Regions from separate parts of the Rhizobium sp. Root149 genome, predicted to be linked through region 4. Evidence: predicted binding sites of a transcription regulator. Region 4 holds the regulator's gene; each other region holds the start of a gene.
What was found. Region 4 encodes LexA, which represses DNA repair genes until DNA is damaged. Its sites were predicted from a motif close to TGTTCNNNNTGTGTTCNG; they were not measured.

Region 1 (3,141 bases), 280 kb from region 4:
AATCGATCTTCGAACTCGCGCATCTGGAAGGAAGCGCGAACGAGAATGGCCATGTCGTTCAGCTTGTGCTTATTGCGCTGAAGCTGCTCTATCTCTTCGCCCACGGCACGGGCTTCTTCTTCCGAGTCCCAGGCCGCGTGGACGATCACCTTTTCGTCATCGGGATTGGTGCGTTCCGTGAAAAGCGTCTTGCCGAGGCGACCTTCATTGTTCGCAATCAGGTGTCCTGCGGCGCCGAGAATATGCTCGGTAGAGCGATAGTTCCGTTCAAGGCGAATGACCTTCGCGCCGGGAAAATCCTTCTCGAAACGCAGGATGTTATCCACTTCAGCGCCACGCCAACCGTAGATGGACTGGTCGTCGTCACCGACGCAACAGACGTTTTGCGGCACATCCTTCGGGCGCTGTGCCAGAAGCCGCAGCCACATATATTGGGCGGTGTTGGTATCCTGATACTCGTCCACCAGAATGTAGCGGAAGCGTTGATGGTAGTCCTTCAGCACATCCGGATTGCGGCGGAATAGATCGATCGGGTGCAGCAGGAGGTCACCGAAATCGCAGGCATTCAGTGTCTTCAGTCGCGCCTGATAGGCGGCATAAAGTTCGCGACCCTTGCCGTTGGCAAAGGCGCGCGCATCGCCTTCGGGAATATCCTTCGGCGTCAGCCCCTTGTTTTTCCAGCCGTCGATCATGCCTGCGAACTGGCGCGCAGGCCAGCGCTTGTCATCCAGGCCTTCTGCTTGAATTAACTGTTTAATCAGACGGATAACATCGTCCGTATCCAGAATGGTGAAGTCGCTGCGAAGGCCGACAAGCTCTGCATGACGCCGTAGAAGCTTCACGCCGATCGAGTGGAAAGTGCCAAGCCACGGCATGCCTTCGACCGCACCGCCGACGAGGACGCCGATGCGCTCTTTCATTTCTCGCGCAGCCTTGTTGGTAAAGGTCACGGCCAGGATCTGGCTTGGAAAGGCGCGATTGGTCGCAAGGATATGGGCAATGCGCGTGGTGAGGACGCGAGTCTTGCCCGTGCCCGCACCGGCCAGCACCAGAACGGGCCCATCAAGCGATTCGACTGCTTCCCGCTGCTCCGGGTTCAGGCCGCCAAGATAGTCAGGGGCCGGGCGGCTCTGGTCGCGTGCGGCCATGGCACGCGCCGCAATGCCCAGGCCGCTGCCGGGCGCTGCCGTAGAGGGAGCAGGGGGCTTGGAACGGCGGGAGCCGTGATCCGGTTCTTCATCGAAGAACGGAATGTCATCGAAACTGTTCGTCATCAGCGCAATCTAATGATTCCGGAAGCACAAGGCCATAGGCTACGTTCTGGTTTTATTCCAGTGATGCGCCAGATGAGAAATGGCATCAATATGCATATTCGTATCCTGTGGCTTTCGGCTCACGATTCCGTGAGTTTCCGTCAGGTTACAATTTGGCAAGATTGGTAATCCAGCGTTGTCTAACCAACCGTAGAACGCGATACTTGATAACGTCTTCAATTCAACCGGAGTGACTGAATGCGCATCTGGAAGCAATTGCTCCTCAGTATTGTCGTGCTGTTCGCGGGGCTCTGTCTGTGGATCTTTGTCAGCGCCGATGCGGCAAGAAGTCTCGTTGGAATGGGTGTGCCCGCGCGTCTGGTGGGTCTGATCCAGCCGGCAGCGATAGACGCGCAGAAAACGGCTCAATCTGACAACCCCGCGCGAAACGGCCAGGGTGCTGCCCAAGGGGCAGGGCAGGGTCAGGGCGCTGGCCAGAGTGGAGGCCAAGGGGGAGGTCAAGCGGGAGGCCAAGGCGGAGGTCAACGGGCCACGCTCGTTGCCGTTCGCCCCGTCGTGACAGCCACGATCAATGATCGGCTGACAGCCATTGGCAGCGGTGTTGCCATCCAGTCCGTCGTGGTGATGCCGCAGGCAACCGGCACGATTGACGAAATTCTCGTCAAGGCAGGTCAAAAGGTTACCAAGGGTCAGGTTCTCGCTCGCCTCGATGATGACGAGCAGTTGATCGAGCGCGACAAGGCGCAGGTAGCGCTGAGGAGTGCGGTCGAGAAGGCTGCGTCTTACAAGAACCTCCAAAGCGTGACCCGTCTTGATGCGCTGGATGCGCAGATTGCCGAAGAGGCCGCCAAGCTGGCGCTGAGCACGGCGCAGTTGAACCTCAAGCGGCGGGAAATCACCGCGCCGATCGATGGTGTGGCAGGAATCGTCCCGGCGAATGTCGGTGACAACGTTACGACGCAGACAAGTATCGTGACGCTGGACGATCGCTCCGAGATCCTCGTCGACTTTTACGCGCCGGAACGCTTCATCACCCAGATCGAAACGGGTGCTTCCTTCGAAGCAACCTCCGTCAGCCGCCCGGGACAGGTGTTCAAGGGCGTGATCGACTCCGTGGACAACCGCGTGGATGCTGCAAGCCGTACCGTGCGCATTCGTGGCCGTATCGATAATCCAACGGATCTGCTGCGTGCGGGCATGTCCTTCCAGGTGGCGATGCGGTTCGCCGGTGAAAGCTATCCGGCCGTGGACCCCCTGTCGGTTCAATGGGATGCCGAAGGTGCCTTCGTCTGGAAGGTAGCCGATAGCAAGGCGCAGAAGGTTCGCGTCAGTGTCATCCAGCGCAATCCGGATACCGTTCTGGTGCAGGCACCCCTGAAGCCGGATGACCGGATCGTGACAGAAGGTTTGCAGCGTGTTCGTGAAGGCCAGCCGGTTCGCATTCAGGGCGAGCCCCAGCGCGTGGCGGAGGCAGCGACCCGATGAGCAGCAAGGATCAGCACGACATGAAGGCAGAGGATGCAAAATCCACCTTCACGGCTCTGTTCGTTCGCCGCCCTATCCTGGCGGCAGTTATCAATACGCTTCTGGTCGTGGCCGGTCTGGCCGCCTTCGTCGGCGTGGAAGTTCGCGAACTCCCTGATGTTGATCAGCCGGTCATTACTGTTCGGACCGATTACGAAGGTGCTTCGCCCCAGACCGTTGACCAGGAATTGACACAGGTCATAGAGGGCGCTGTCGCCCGCGTCAGCGGGTTGAAGGCCCTGTCTTCCGAATCGCAGTTCGGTGCCAGCCGCGTAACCATGGAGTTCAACGACACGGTTGATCTTGCCGTTGCCGCAAGCGATGTGCGCGATGCGATTGGCCG
Region 2 (3,141 bases), on a different contig from region 4:
AATCGGACCGCACCAGAGCCGCAGGCAATGGACAGGCGATCATCCAGAACCTCACCCGGCTGGCCATTTCCGTCTGCCAACTCACTCGACAGAACTTTGATACGTTCCGGCCTGCCGCCCAGTTCAACCTCGAACCATGCGCCAGGAAACGGCGAAAGACCACGAATGTGGTTGTGCACCTCAATGGCTGGGCGCGTGAAATCGATGCGGGTTTCGCTCTTGTCGATCTTGGAGGCGTAGAGAACGCCATCCTCCGACTGGGTAACCAGCGGCAGATTCCCATCTTCCAGCTTAGCCATGGCTTCCACCATGGCCTCTGCGCCTTGCTCCATAAGGATGTCGTGCAGTTCGCCTGCGGTCATGGTCGCGCCAATTGCGACCTCGCGCGTCAGCGCGACAGGGCCCGTATCCAGCCCCTTTTCCATCTTCATCACCATCATGCCGGTCTTTGCGTCCCCGGCCATGATTGCGCGCTGAATGGGCGCTGCACCACGCCAGCGCGGAAGAAGCGACGCGTGGCCATTATAGGCGCCAAGCCTCGTACCCTCGAGGATCTCGACCGGCAGCAGAAGCCCGTAGGCGACAACGACAGCCACATCGGCATTCAAGGCCCGGAATATCTGCCGATCTTCAGGATCCTTGAAGTTGACCGGGTTGAAGACCGGTATGCCCAGTTCTTCCGCAGCCTGATGGACGGGGGATTTTCGAAGATCCAAGCCACGCCGGCCACCCGGACGAGGCGGCTGGCTGTAGACGGCAACGATCTCATGACCCGCCTTGGCCAGAGCCTTCAAAGTCGGCACGGAAAAATCCGGCGTCCCCATGAAGATGATGCGAAGAGCCATTCAGACCTCCATCCTGACCGGTACGTATTGAAGATCAGCGCCGTGCGCGCTCAAACCTTGGCTTTGGCAGCCTTGGTGAACTTCTTGATGACCATTTCACGCTTCAACCGCGAGATATGATCGATGAAGAGCACACCGTTCAGATGGTCGATCTCATGCTGAAGGCACGTTGCCAGCAGGCCATCAGCCTCAAGCAGGTGCTCCTTGCCGTCCCGACCGACATGCTTGACCGTCACTGCCGCAGGACGCTCGACTTCCGCATAGTATTCAGGGATCGACAAGCAACCTTCTTCGTAAACGGAGCGCTCGTCCGAGCTTCTGACGATCTCGGGATTGATGATGACGATCGGCTTCTTTTCCTCATCCTCGCGCGAGACGTCGACCACGAGAATGCGGCGCGCAACGCCAATCTGGATCCCGGCCAGGCCGATGCCCGGCGCGTCATACATGGTCTCCAGCATGTCATCAGCAAGCTTGAGAACGTCGGAATCCACCTGCTCGATCGGCTGGGAAACCTGACGCAGAAGAGGATCGGGAAGAATGATAAGCGGCTTGATCGTCATGCGCCTCCCATAGCCGATCTTTTTGCAAGATGGAACATCCCTGCACGCGTCAAAAGGAACGCAAATGCAATTTGTTCTTGTTTTGATCTTCCTATCTGGACACGGTTGGGCTAGCTTCCGGTCATGCAAAGCCAAGACTTTTCGAATACAGACCGTTTCATGCAGCTCGTTGAAAGCAACAGCACTCTCCTCATCGTGCTAGGAGTGGCTGTGCTCGCGCTGCTGTTCTGGCTCTTACAAGCCCGTCGGTCCGGAGGCGGAGAGGCATTGGATCAGCGTTTTGCGGAACTGATGCGGGCGCAGTTGGAGATGCAGGGACGCGTTTCCGCGATGACAGAAGCCATCGGCTTGCGGCAGGCGGAGCTCAATCGCGCCGTCAACCAGCGTCTGGATGGCATGGCCCATCGGCTTGGCAGCAGCATCGTCGAACAGACCAAGTCTACGCACGACAACCTTCGGCAATTGCAGGAACGTCTGGCAGTCATCGACGCGGCGCAGAACAATATCCAGACATTGGCAAAGGACGTCGTTGGCCTGCAGGCCATTCTTTCCAACAAGCAGACCCGCGGCGCCTTTGGGCAGGGCCGGATGGAAGCCATCATCGCCGATGCCTTGCCGAAGGGCAGCTATCAATTCCAGGCGACCCTTTCGAATGGAATGCGGCCCGACTGTCTGATTGACATGCCAAACGACACTCCGCCGCTGGTAATCGATGCCAAGTTTCCGCTGGAAGCCTGGCATGCATTCCGGGACGCCACACAGCCGGACCTGCGCAAGGTCGCAGCACAACAATTCCGTCGTGATCTGGAAAAGCACATCAGCGATGTCGCGGAAAAATATCTCCTCAAAGGTGAAACACAGGAGACGGCCTTTCTTTTCGTGCCTTCCGAGTCGATCTTTGCCGAAATTCACGAGCACTTCGAGGCGTGCGTCGCGAAGGCGCAACGTTCGCGCATCGTCATAGTCTCCCCTTCCTTGCTGATGTTGTCCATTCAGGTCATTCAGGCTGTGCTGAAGGATCAGCGTATGCGCGAGCAGGCCCATCTCATCCAGGGCGAAGTCGCAAGCCTGATGGACGATCTCGGTCGTCTGGATGAGCGGACGCGAAAACTGCAATCACACTTCGCGGCGGCGCAGAAGGACGTGGAGCAGATCCTGACCTCCTCCGACAAGCTTGTCCGCCGCGGAGATCGCATTGCCTCTCTCGACCTGGCGCGCGAATCAACTCCAGCCGAAGCAACGACGGTGGAACCGAAAAGCGTTGAAAGCAGAACGGGGATGCTGAAGCTGAGGGTGGTTGACGAGGATTGATGCTGTCGGGCAGTGTCTTCAAAACAGTTCGACACGACAGGCACATATCATGATTACCGTTTTCGGCTCCATCAACATGGATCTCATCGCCACCACCACCCGTTTGCCGAAACCGGGCGAGACCGTTGCGGGACAAAGCTTCACAACAGCTGCTGGCGGCAAGGGCGCGAACCAGGCACTGGCGGCGCGGCGTGCAGGCAGCACTGTTCGCATGGCGGGTGCCGTGGGTGAGGACGGCTTTGCGGAACCCGCGCTCGCCTTGCTGAAGGAAGCAGGCGTGCTACTGGATACGGTGCGCCCGGTTTCCGACCCAACGGGAACAGCCATCATTCTCGTGGGCGGTGATGGCGAGAACATGATCGCGGTCGTGCCCGGCGCCAACGGGGCTGTTTCTGCAGAGGACGCAGAGAAAAGTGTTGGCC
Region 3 (3,141 bases), on a different contig from region 4:
ACTGCAAACCAGAAGCTTGTTTTGCTGGCGGGCCGGATCATCACCTGATGTTCTTGGCCGGGTTTTCGCTGCTGCGCTTCCACCGACTTGTTGTCGCGTCTGTTTAAGATTGACATCAAGCAGACAAAGCGAATGTCATTCAGTTTGGAGGATTTGGCTACTGCTGGGTCACGGATTTCCGTCTACTGACAAAGCCGGCGAGCCCCGCCACCATAAGGCTGATACGTATTATCTTCCATACGGTAGGAGCGATATCGCGCGGCGCAGGAGGCAACGTGCTCCGCATCGACAACATCTCCACTGCCATCGTTCATTGCCATCTCGGCCGGCAAGGCATCCAAGCTGTCCTGTTGTGTCTCAAAGCTGTCGCTCCCATTCGGTGCCGGCGAAATAGGATTTGCCTCCTCAGTCTGAGGGTTCGCAGCCTGTTGAGTGAAAGGGGACACGCACTCGCGGCGACCGCCGCTGAAAGGTGTGTAGCTGTTATCCCTTGGCCGATAGGAGCGGTAACGTGATGAGCACCAGTCAAGGTGCGCTTCGCTCAGTTGCGGCTCCTCCGGTTCACCGAGCGCCCGAGGCGCGATGGCACCGGTCACCCCCCTGTCGAGGGTCCGGCTCATCTGATCGTCTGCAGCCGTGGCCACCATATCTTCAGCAACTGTGACGCCTGGACCACGCTCAAGATTGACCGCGGCAGTATTTACTCGCACGGGGTGGTCGGTCCATAAGATCTGATTGCCCGTAAGATGTTGCTTATCGGATCGAGCCGAAAAATAACCAGCAGAAATCACGAGCCCGGCAACGAAAGTGATGACGGATAGACCAAGACCACCAAGGATCGCGAGAACCAGTTTCATGAGAGCCTCCAGCATAGTCGCTCGAAAATGCGTCAGAATTGAACTGGTTCCCCAAGAGCAGCGATACAATCGGAAGACCGCCGACAGTCAGTTGCATCCCGTCTAGAAATCTCAGCTTTCCTGCGGTCCTCCTTCAACGAATTGCAGTGGCACCGGCGACTATGGCGGTTATCGAGGTTGAGTTTATTCGCGCGGATAACTTGCGCAGATTATTCAGTCGCCGTCCTTGCTCATTCGCTCGAACACGGTTCACAGACTTGGTTAATACTAGTATGTTCTTTTTTCGTTCCATCTGATAAGAGACGCTTTTCCTACCCGTTGAGCTTGCGTGGGGACCGATGACTGCTGCCTATCTCGAAAAACTGAACGACCGCCAGCGTGAGGCTGTTGAACATGGCGTAGGCCTGCCAGACGCTGGTATCGGAGGACCGCTGCTGATCATCGCCGGTGCTGGTTCGGGCAAGACCAATACGCTGGCCCATCGCGTCGCGCATCTCATCGTGCACGGCGCAGATCCCCGCCGCATCCTGCTGATGACCTTCTCGCGCCGCGCCGCCACCGAGATGGCTCGTCGCGTCGAACGGATCTGTCGCCAGGTGCTGGGTGACAATGCCGCCATCATGACCGACGCACTTGCCTGGTCCGGCACCTTCCATGGCATCGGCGCGCGGCTTATCAGGATCTATGCCGAGCAGATCGGGTTGAATGCCGACTTCACCATCCATGATCGCGAAGACAGCGCCGATCTCATGAACATCGTCCGACATGATCTCGGCTTCTCCAAGACCCAGAACCGCTTTCCGACCAAGGGCACCTGCCTGGCGATCTATTCCCGCGTGGTCAATTCCGAGAGCAGCATCAGTGAGGTGCTGAAGTCAGCCTTTCCCTGGGTGCTCGAATGGGAGAGCGAGCTCAAGCAGCTCTTTGCAGGCTATGTCGAGGCCAAGCAGGCGCAGAACGTGCTCGATTACGACGATCTCCTGCTCTATTGGGCGCAGATGGTTTCCGATCCCGGCATCGCTGACGATGTCGGCGGCCGTTTCGATCATGTCCTGGTCGACGAATATCAGGACACCAATCGCCTGCAGTCCTCCATCCTCATGGCGCTGAAGCCTGGCGGTCGTGGCCTGACCGTGGTCGGCGATGACGCCCAGTCGATCTACTCGTTCCGCGCCGCCACCATCCGCAACATCCTCGACTTTCCCGATGCCTTCTCGCCGAGACCCGCCGACGTCATCACGCTCGATCGCAACTACCGCTCTACCGCCCCTATTCTGGCCGCCGCCAATGGTGTCATCGATCTCGCCCGCGAGCGCTTTACCAAGAACCTATGGACCGACAGGCAGTCCGAACAGCGCCCCGTTCTGGTGACGGTAAAGGACGAGGCGGATCAAGCCGGCTATATCGTCGAGCAGGTGCTGGCCAATCGCGAGGTCGGCGTACCGCTTAAGCAGCAGGCCGTGCTGTTCCGGGCGTCCAACCACAGCGGCCAGCTCGAAGTGGAGCTGACCCGGCGCAACATCCCCTTCGTCAAGTTTGGTGGGCTAAAATTCCTCGACAGCGCGCATGTCAAGGACATGCTGGCAGTGCTGCGTTTCGCCCAGAACCCGCGTGACCGCGTTGCGGGCTTTCGTCTCCTGCAGATGCTGCCGGGTATCGGGCCTCAGACGGCCGCCCGCATCCTAGATACGATCGCCGCCGACCCCGAACCGCTGTTGTCATTGATGGAACTCCCTCCCCCGCCAAAGAGCGGCGAGGACTGGCCGAACTTCACAACACTGGTGTCCGCCCTACGCAAGTCCGAAGCGGGTTGGCCTGCGGAGATCGGGTTGGCGCGAGCCTGGTATGAGCCGCATCTCGATCGCATTCATGAGGATGCGGACACAAGGAAGGCCGATCTTCTTCAGCTTGAGCAGATTGCCGCAGGCTACGCCAATCGTGAGCGCTTCCTCACTGAACTGACGCTCGATCCGCCGGATGCCACCAGCGATCAGGCGGGTGTACCCCTGCTCGACGAGGACTATCTGATCCTCTCCACCATCCATTCTGCGAAGGGCCAGGAATGGCGCTCGGTCTTCATGCTCAATGTCGTCGATGGCTGCATTCCATCCGATCTCGGAACCGGCACGACGGCGGAGCTGGAGGAAGAGCGTCGGCTGCTCTATGTCGGCATGACGCGCGCCCGCGATAGCCTGCACCTGATCACGCCACAACGCTTCTTTACCCATGGCCAGAACGCCCAAGGCGACCGACATGTCTATTCCTCGCGCACCCGCTTCATACC
Region 4 (3,141 bases):
CCGATGCGCTCGCGCGGTGCATAACAGTCGAGCGTGTAACTGTCACCACTGGAAATGGATGCCACTCTCACCTCGTTCGATCGAGCAGCAAATGGTGCGTATAGGTCTCGATAACGAAGCTGAAGGGCATCGAATCCGGCTTGTGCAGGACCGCGTGATGTCGAAGAACGAAGTACGGCATGGGTTCTGGTGGACACCAGAGGATTTCGCTCTGCAATGTTCTCCGAGTAAACTGTAAAGCCTGCACGACCCGGCCAAACGGCACATTTGTTTGAGCCAAACACTCTTTCATCTGGATGGTCAGCGCGTCTGGCCGATACCAGTTGTGAGCCTCGGAAAGAACCAGTCCATCGCGCATCAGCTGAACCTTGCGATACTCGATTTCTTCGCCGTCGCTTAACCCGAGAGCGGCCACAAAATAGGTTGGAGGCAATGCCACTATCGAGTCAACGCGCTTCGCATAGCTTCTCTCACGCAGCGAGAAACCTCGCAAATCGCACCAGACATCGAGTGCCTGTGTTGCGCTGTTATATTGCATGAGATGCTGATCAAGCTCTTCAACCCGGAGGAGCGACGCACCCTTCGCAGCCACGGTCGTTGATATCGGGAGCGTCTTGACTTGCGCAGGGTTCATCTCGCAACGACCTTGTCAATCGTAAACATCAGGCTTGGACAAATTCCACAATGCATCCCTGTCCTTGCGCCGGCGCGATGATAAGGCGCTCGCCGCTGCTCTCATGCGGAATTGATGCTTCTTGTAGCGCGGCGCGGGTTTCTGCAATGTTCCTGACGCGGAACCGAATGCCGATCCCGCGGAGACCTGTGGGATACCTTGGAGTGTGGTCTAATTCGGGGGCAATTTCCATCGCGACCTCGACGTCACAATTGCCCAGCGGGAACACATGCTTGTGATCCTTTGCCTGCGCGTGAACGCCAAGCATCGTTGCCAGATTTTCAATTCCCTTGGGCGCCTCTGCGGCGAGGAAGAGAGCGCCAAGTCCGAGCGCACCATTTCTATGCTCTACGGACGGCCCCGCAGTTGGTAATGCCGCATTCACTCGTTGGCACGTGAAAGCGAAGAAGCTCGAGGAATCGAGATCGGCAAAGGCCAGTCGAAAGCTGGCAACCGAAGCGCTACCGTTCTCATCAACGACCGTACGCGAAAAGTCCAGGCGATTCCCGGCGCTGATCCCGGATTGCCGGAAGCGTTCATCATCCGTCACCGCATCCGTCGAACGCAAAACAAAAGCAGAAAAACCTTCACGAGCTCCGGCTTGCCGAAACGTACGATCTTTTTCGACGAAGCAGTTTCCTGCAGTAATGCTCTGGCCTGCGAGAGCCTCATCTTGAACGGCAAGTGGCTCAAGATAGGTTCCGTCGCTGAAAAAGACACAGGCATTGGACGTGCCGAAAGGATGGAACGCGTCCGGCGCCACGGTAAAGCCAAGCTCCTGCCAACGCTTGCGCGCGCCAACCAGCGATTCGACCGGCAAGACCAGATGATCGATGTTCGGAGTAGTCAAAAAAGAAGCTCCTGTCGGTAACACGGCCTGCAACCCACCATTATCCATGTGTTTCTGCAAGCTATATTTGCCGTGAACCTCTTGCGGAACACATATGGAACAGATAGTGTCTGTTCTGGATTTGTTTCCCAACAGGATGACGACGCATGTTGACACGTAAACAGCAGGAACTGCTTCTTTTCATTCATGCACGGATGAAGGAGTCGGGCGTGCCGCCGTCATTTGACGAGATGAAAGATGCTCTGGATCTCGCCTCCAAGTCGGGAATTCACCGCTTGATCACTGCTCTTGAAGAAAGAGGCTTTATCCGTCGGCTGCCCAACCGCGCCCGGGCGCTGGAGGTTATCAAGCTGCCCGAGCCCTTCGGTGCAACGCCTGCGACACCCAAACGCGGCTTTTCGCCAAGCGTCATCGAGGGATCGCTTGGCAAAGTGCAGCCGCCTTCACCTGCTCCGGTGCAGTCAAAACCCGCAGAAGAGGATAGCCAGTCCGCATCGGTTCCTGTCATGGGGCGCATCGCCGCTGGCGTGCCGATCTCTGCGATTCAGAACAATACCCATGCCATCAGCGTTCCATTGGAAATGCTTGGGCCGGGAGAACACTACGCGCTCGAGGTCAAGGGTGATTCGATGATCGAGGCAGGGATCCTGGACGGCGACACCGTAATCATTCGAAACGGCACGACAGCCAGCCCCGGCGATATCGTCGTAGCACTTGTGGACGACGAGGAAGCGACGTTGAAGCGTTTTCGCCGCAAAGGCGCATCGATCGCGCTCGAAGCTGCGAACCCCGCTTACGAAACGCGCATCTTCCCGCCAGACCGTGTCAAGGTACAGGGCAAGCTGGTGGGCCTCATTCGGCGCTATCACTGAACCCGAAGTCGACGGATAGTCTCGTCGTCCAACGGCTGGAATGTGTTGGTTCGCCAGTCGTAGAGACGGTGCAACTGCCAAGGTCTTTCGTTGCCCTGAAGCGCAGACTCCAGCATCCAGGAACCTGGATGAGGCTGACCGTTAAACCAAATTTCAATGGAGCCTGTCTGCTTCAGTTTTGAACCCGTCAGGAGCAACGCACCAGAGCGGCATTGTGTAAAGGGCGAGCCGGATACGACGACGATGTCAGACTTATCGCACGCATATCCTGTGAGGCGTGTGTCACTCACGATCGTAACTCTGGCACCTGATGGACTGCGTCCGATGCAAATCAGATTTTTGACGCAAGAGAAGCGCGGCATTTGAAGCGGCGGCAAACGGTCTATTGCCAATGCTATGTCGATGAGCGCGATCTCTTTGCTCGTCAATACATGACGCGGTGTCTTCCCTGAAACCGTTCCTGTTACTGGCCCGTTTGATTCTGGTGCCGCCTCGCGCTTACCCAGATCTACCCTCGTCACGACCGGCATCACGAGTTCCTCAAGGCCCAGCGCGTTCTTCCATTGTTTGAATACGAACTCGGATGGTCTTTCCGTCGTGACGGATGCCGACGTCCCACTTAAGAGCGCCGCCATTCTTCCATCCTCTGCAATTATGAGATCGGGTCTGGACGGCTCCATCAGTCCGTTGACACACACTGAAGCCACAAGAATGACGAGGCCAAACCATCGCAGTCGTGTCCGCAA

Region 1: the regulator LexA is predicted to act here: its motif matches at 1,317-1,334, upstream of ASD54_RS08525 (UvrD-helicase domain-containing protein).
Region 2: the regulator LexA is predicted to act here: its motif matches at 1,481-1,498, upstream of rmuC (DNA recombination protein RmuC).
Region 3: the regulator LexA is predicted to act here: its motif matches at 1,131-1,148, upstream of ASD54_RS04155 (ATP-dependent helicase).

What each region holds. Positions count from the first base shown of each region.
Region 1 covers NZ_LMGD01000012.1:334,965-338,105, forward strand. The annotation lists gene ASD54_RS08525 (UvrD-helicase domain-containing protein) at 1-1,274, opposite strand, end outside; gene ASD54_RS08530 (efflux RND transporter periplasmic adaptor subunit) at 1,512-2,759, shown strand; gene ASD54_RS08535 (efflux RND transporter permease subunit) at 2,756-3,141, shown strand, end outside.
Region 2 covers NZ_LMGD01000020.1:388,135-391,275, reverse strand. The annotation lists gene fmt (methionyl-tRNA formyltransferase) at 1-845, opposite strand, end outside; gene def (peptide deformylase) at 896-1,408, opposite strand; gene rmuC (DNA recombination protein RmuC) at 1,532-2,719, shown strand; gene ASD54_RS14005 (ribokinase) at 2,769-3,141, shown strand, end outside.
Region 3 covers NZ_LMGD01000002.1:112,950-116,090, reverse strand. The annotation lists gene ASD54_RS04160 (BA14K family protein) at 183-857, opposite strand; gene ASD54_RS04155 (ATP-dependent helicase) at 1,196-3,141, shown strand, end outside.
Region 4 covers NZ_LMGD01000012.1:617,101-620,241, reverse strand. The annotation lists gene ASD54_RS09835 (hypothetical protein) at 68-634, opposite strand; gene ASD54_RS09830 (VOC family protein) at 663-1,583, opposite strand; gene lexA (transcriptional repressor LexA) at 1,670-2,395, shown strand; gene ASD54_RS09820 (ComEC/Rec2 family competence protein) at 2,389-3,141, opposite strand, start outside.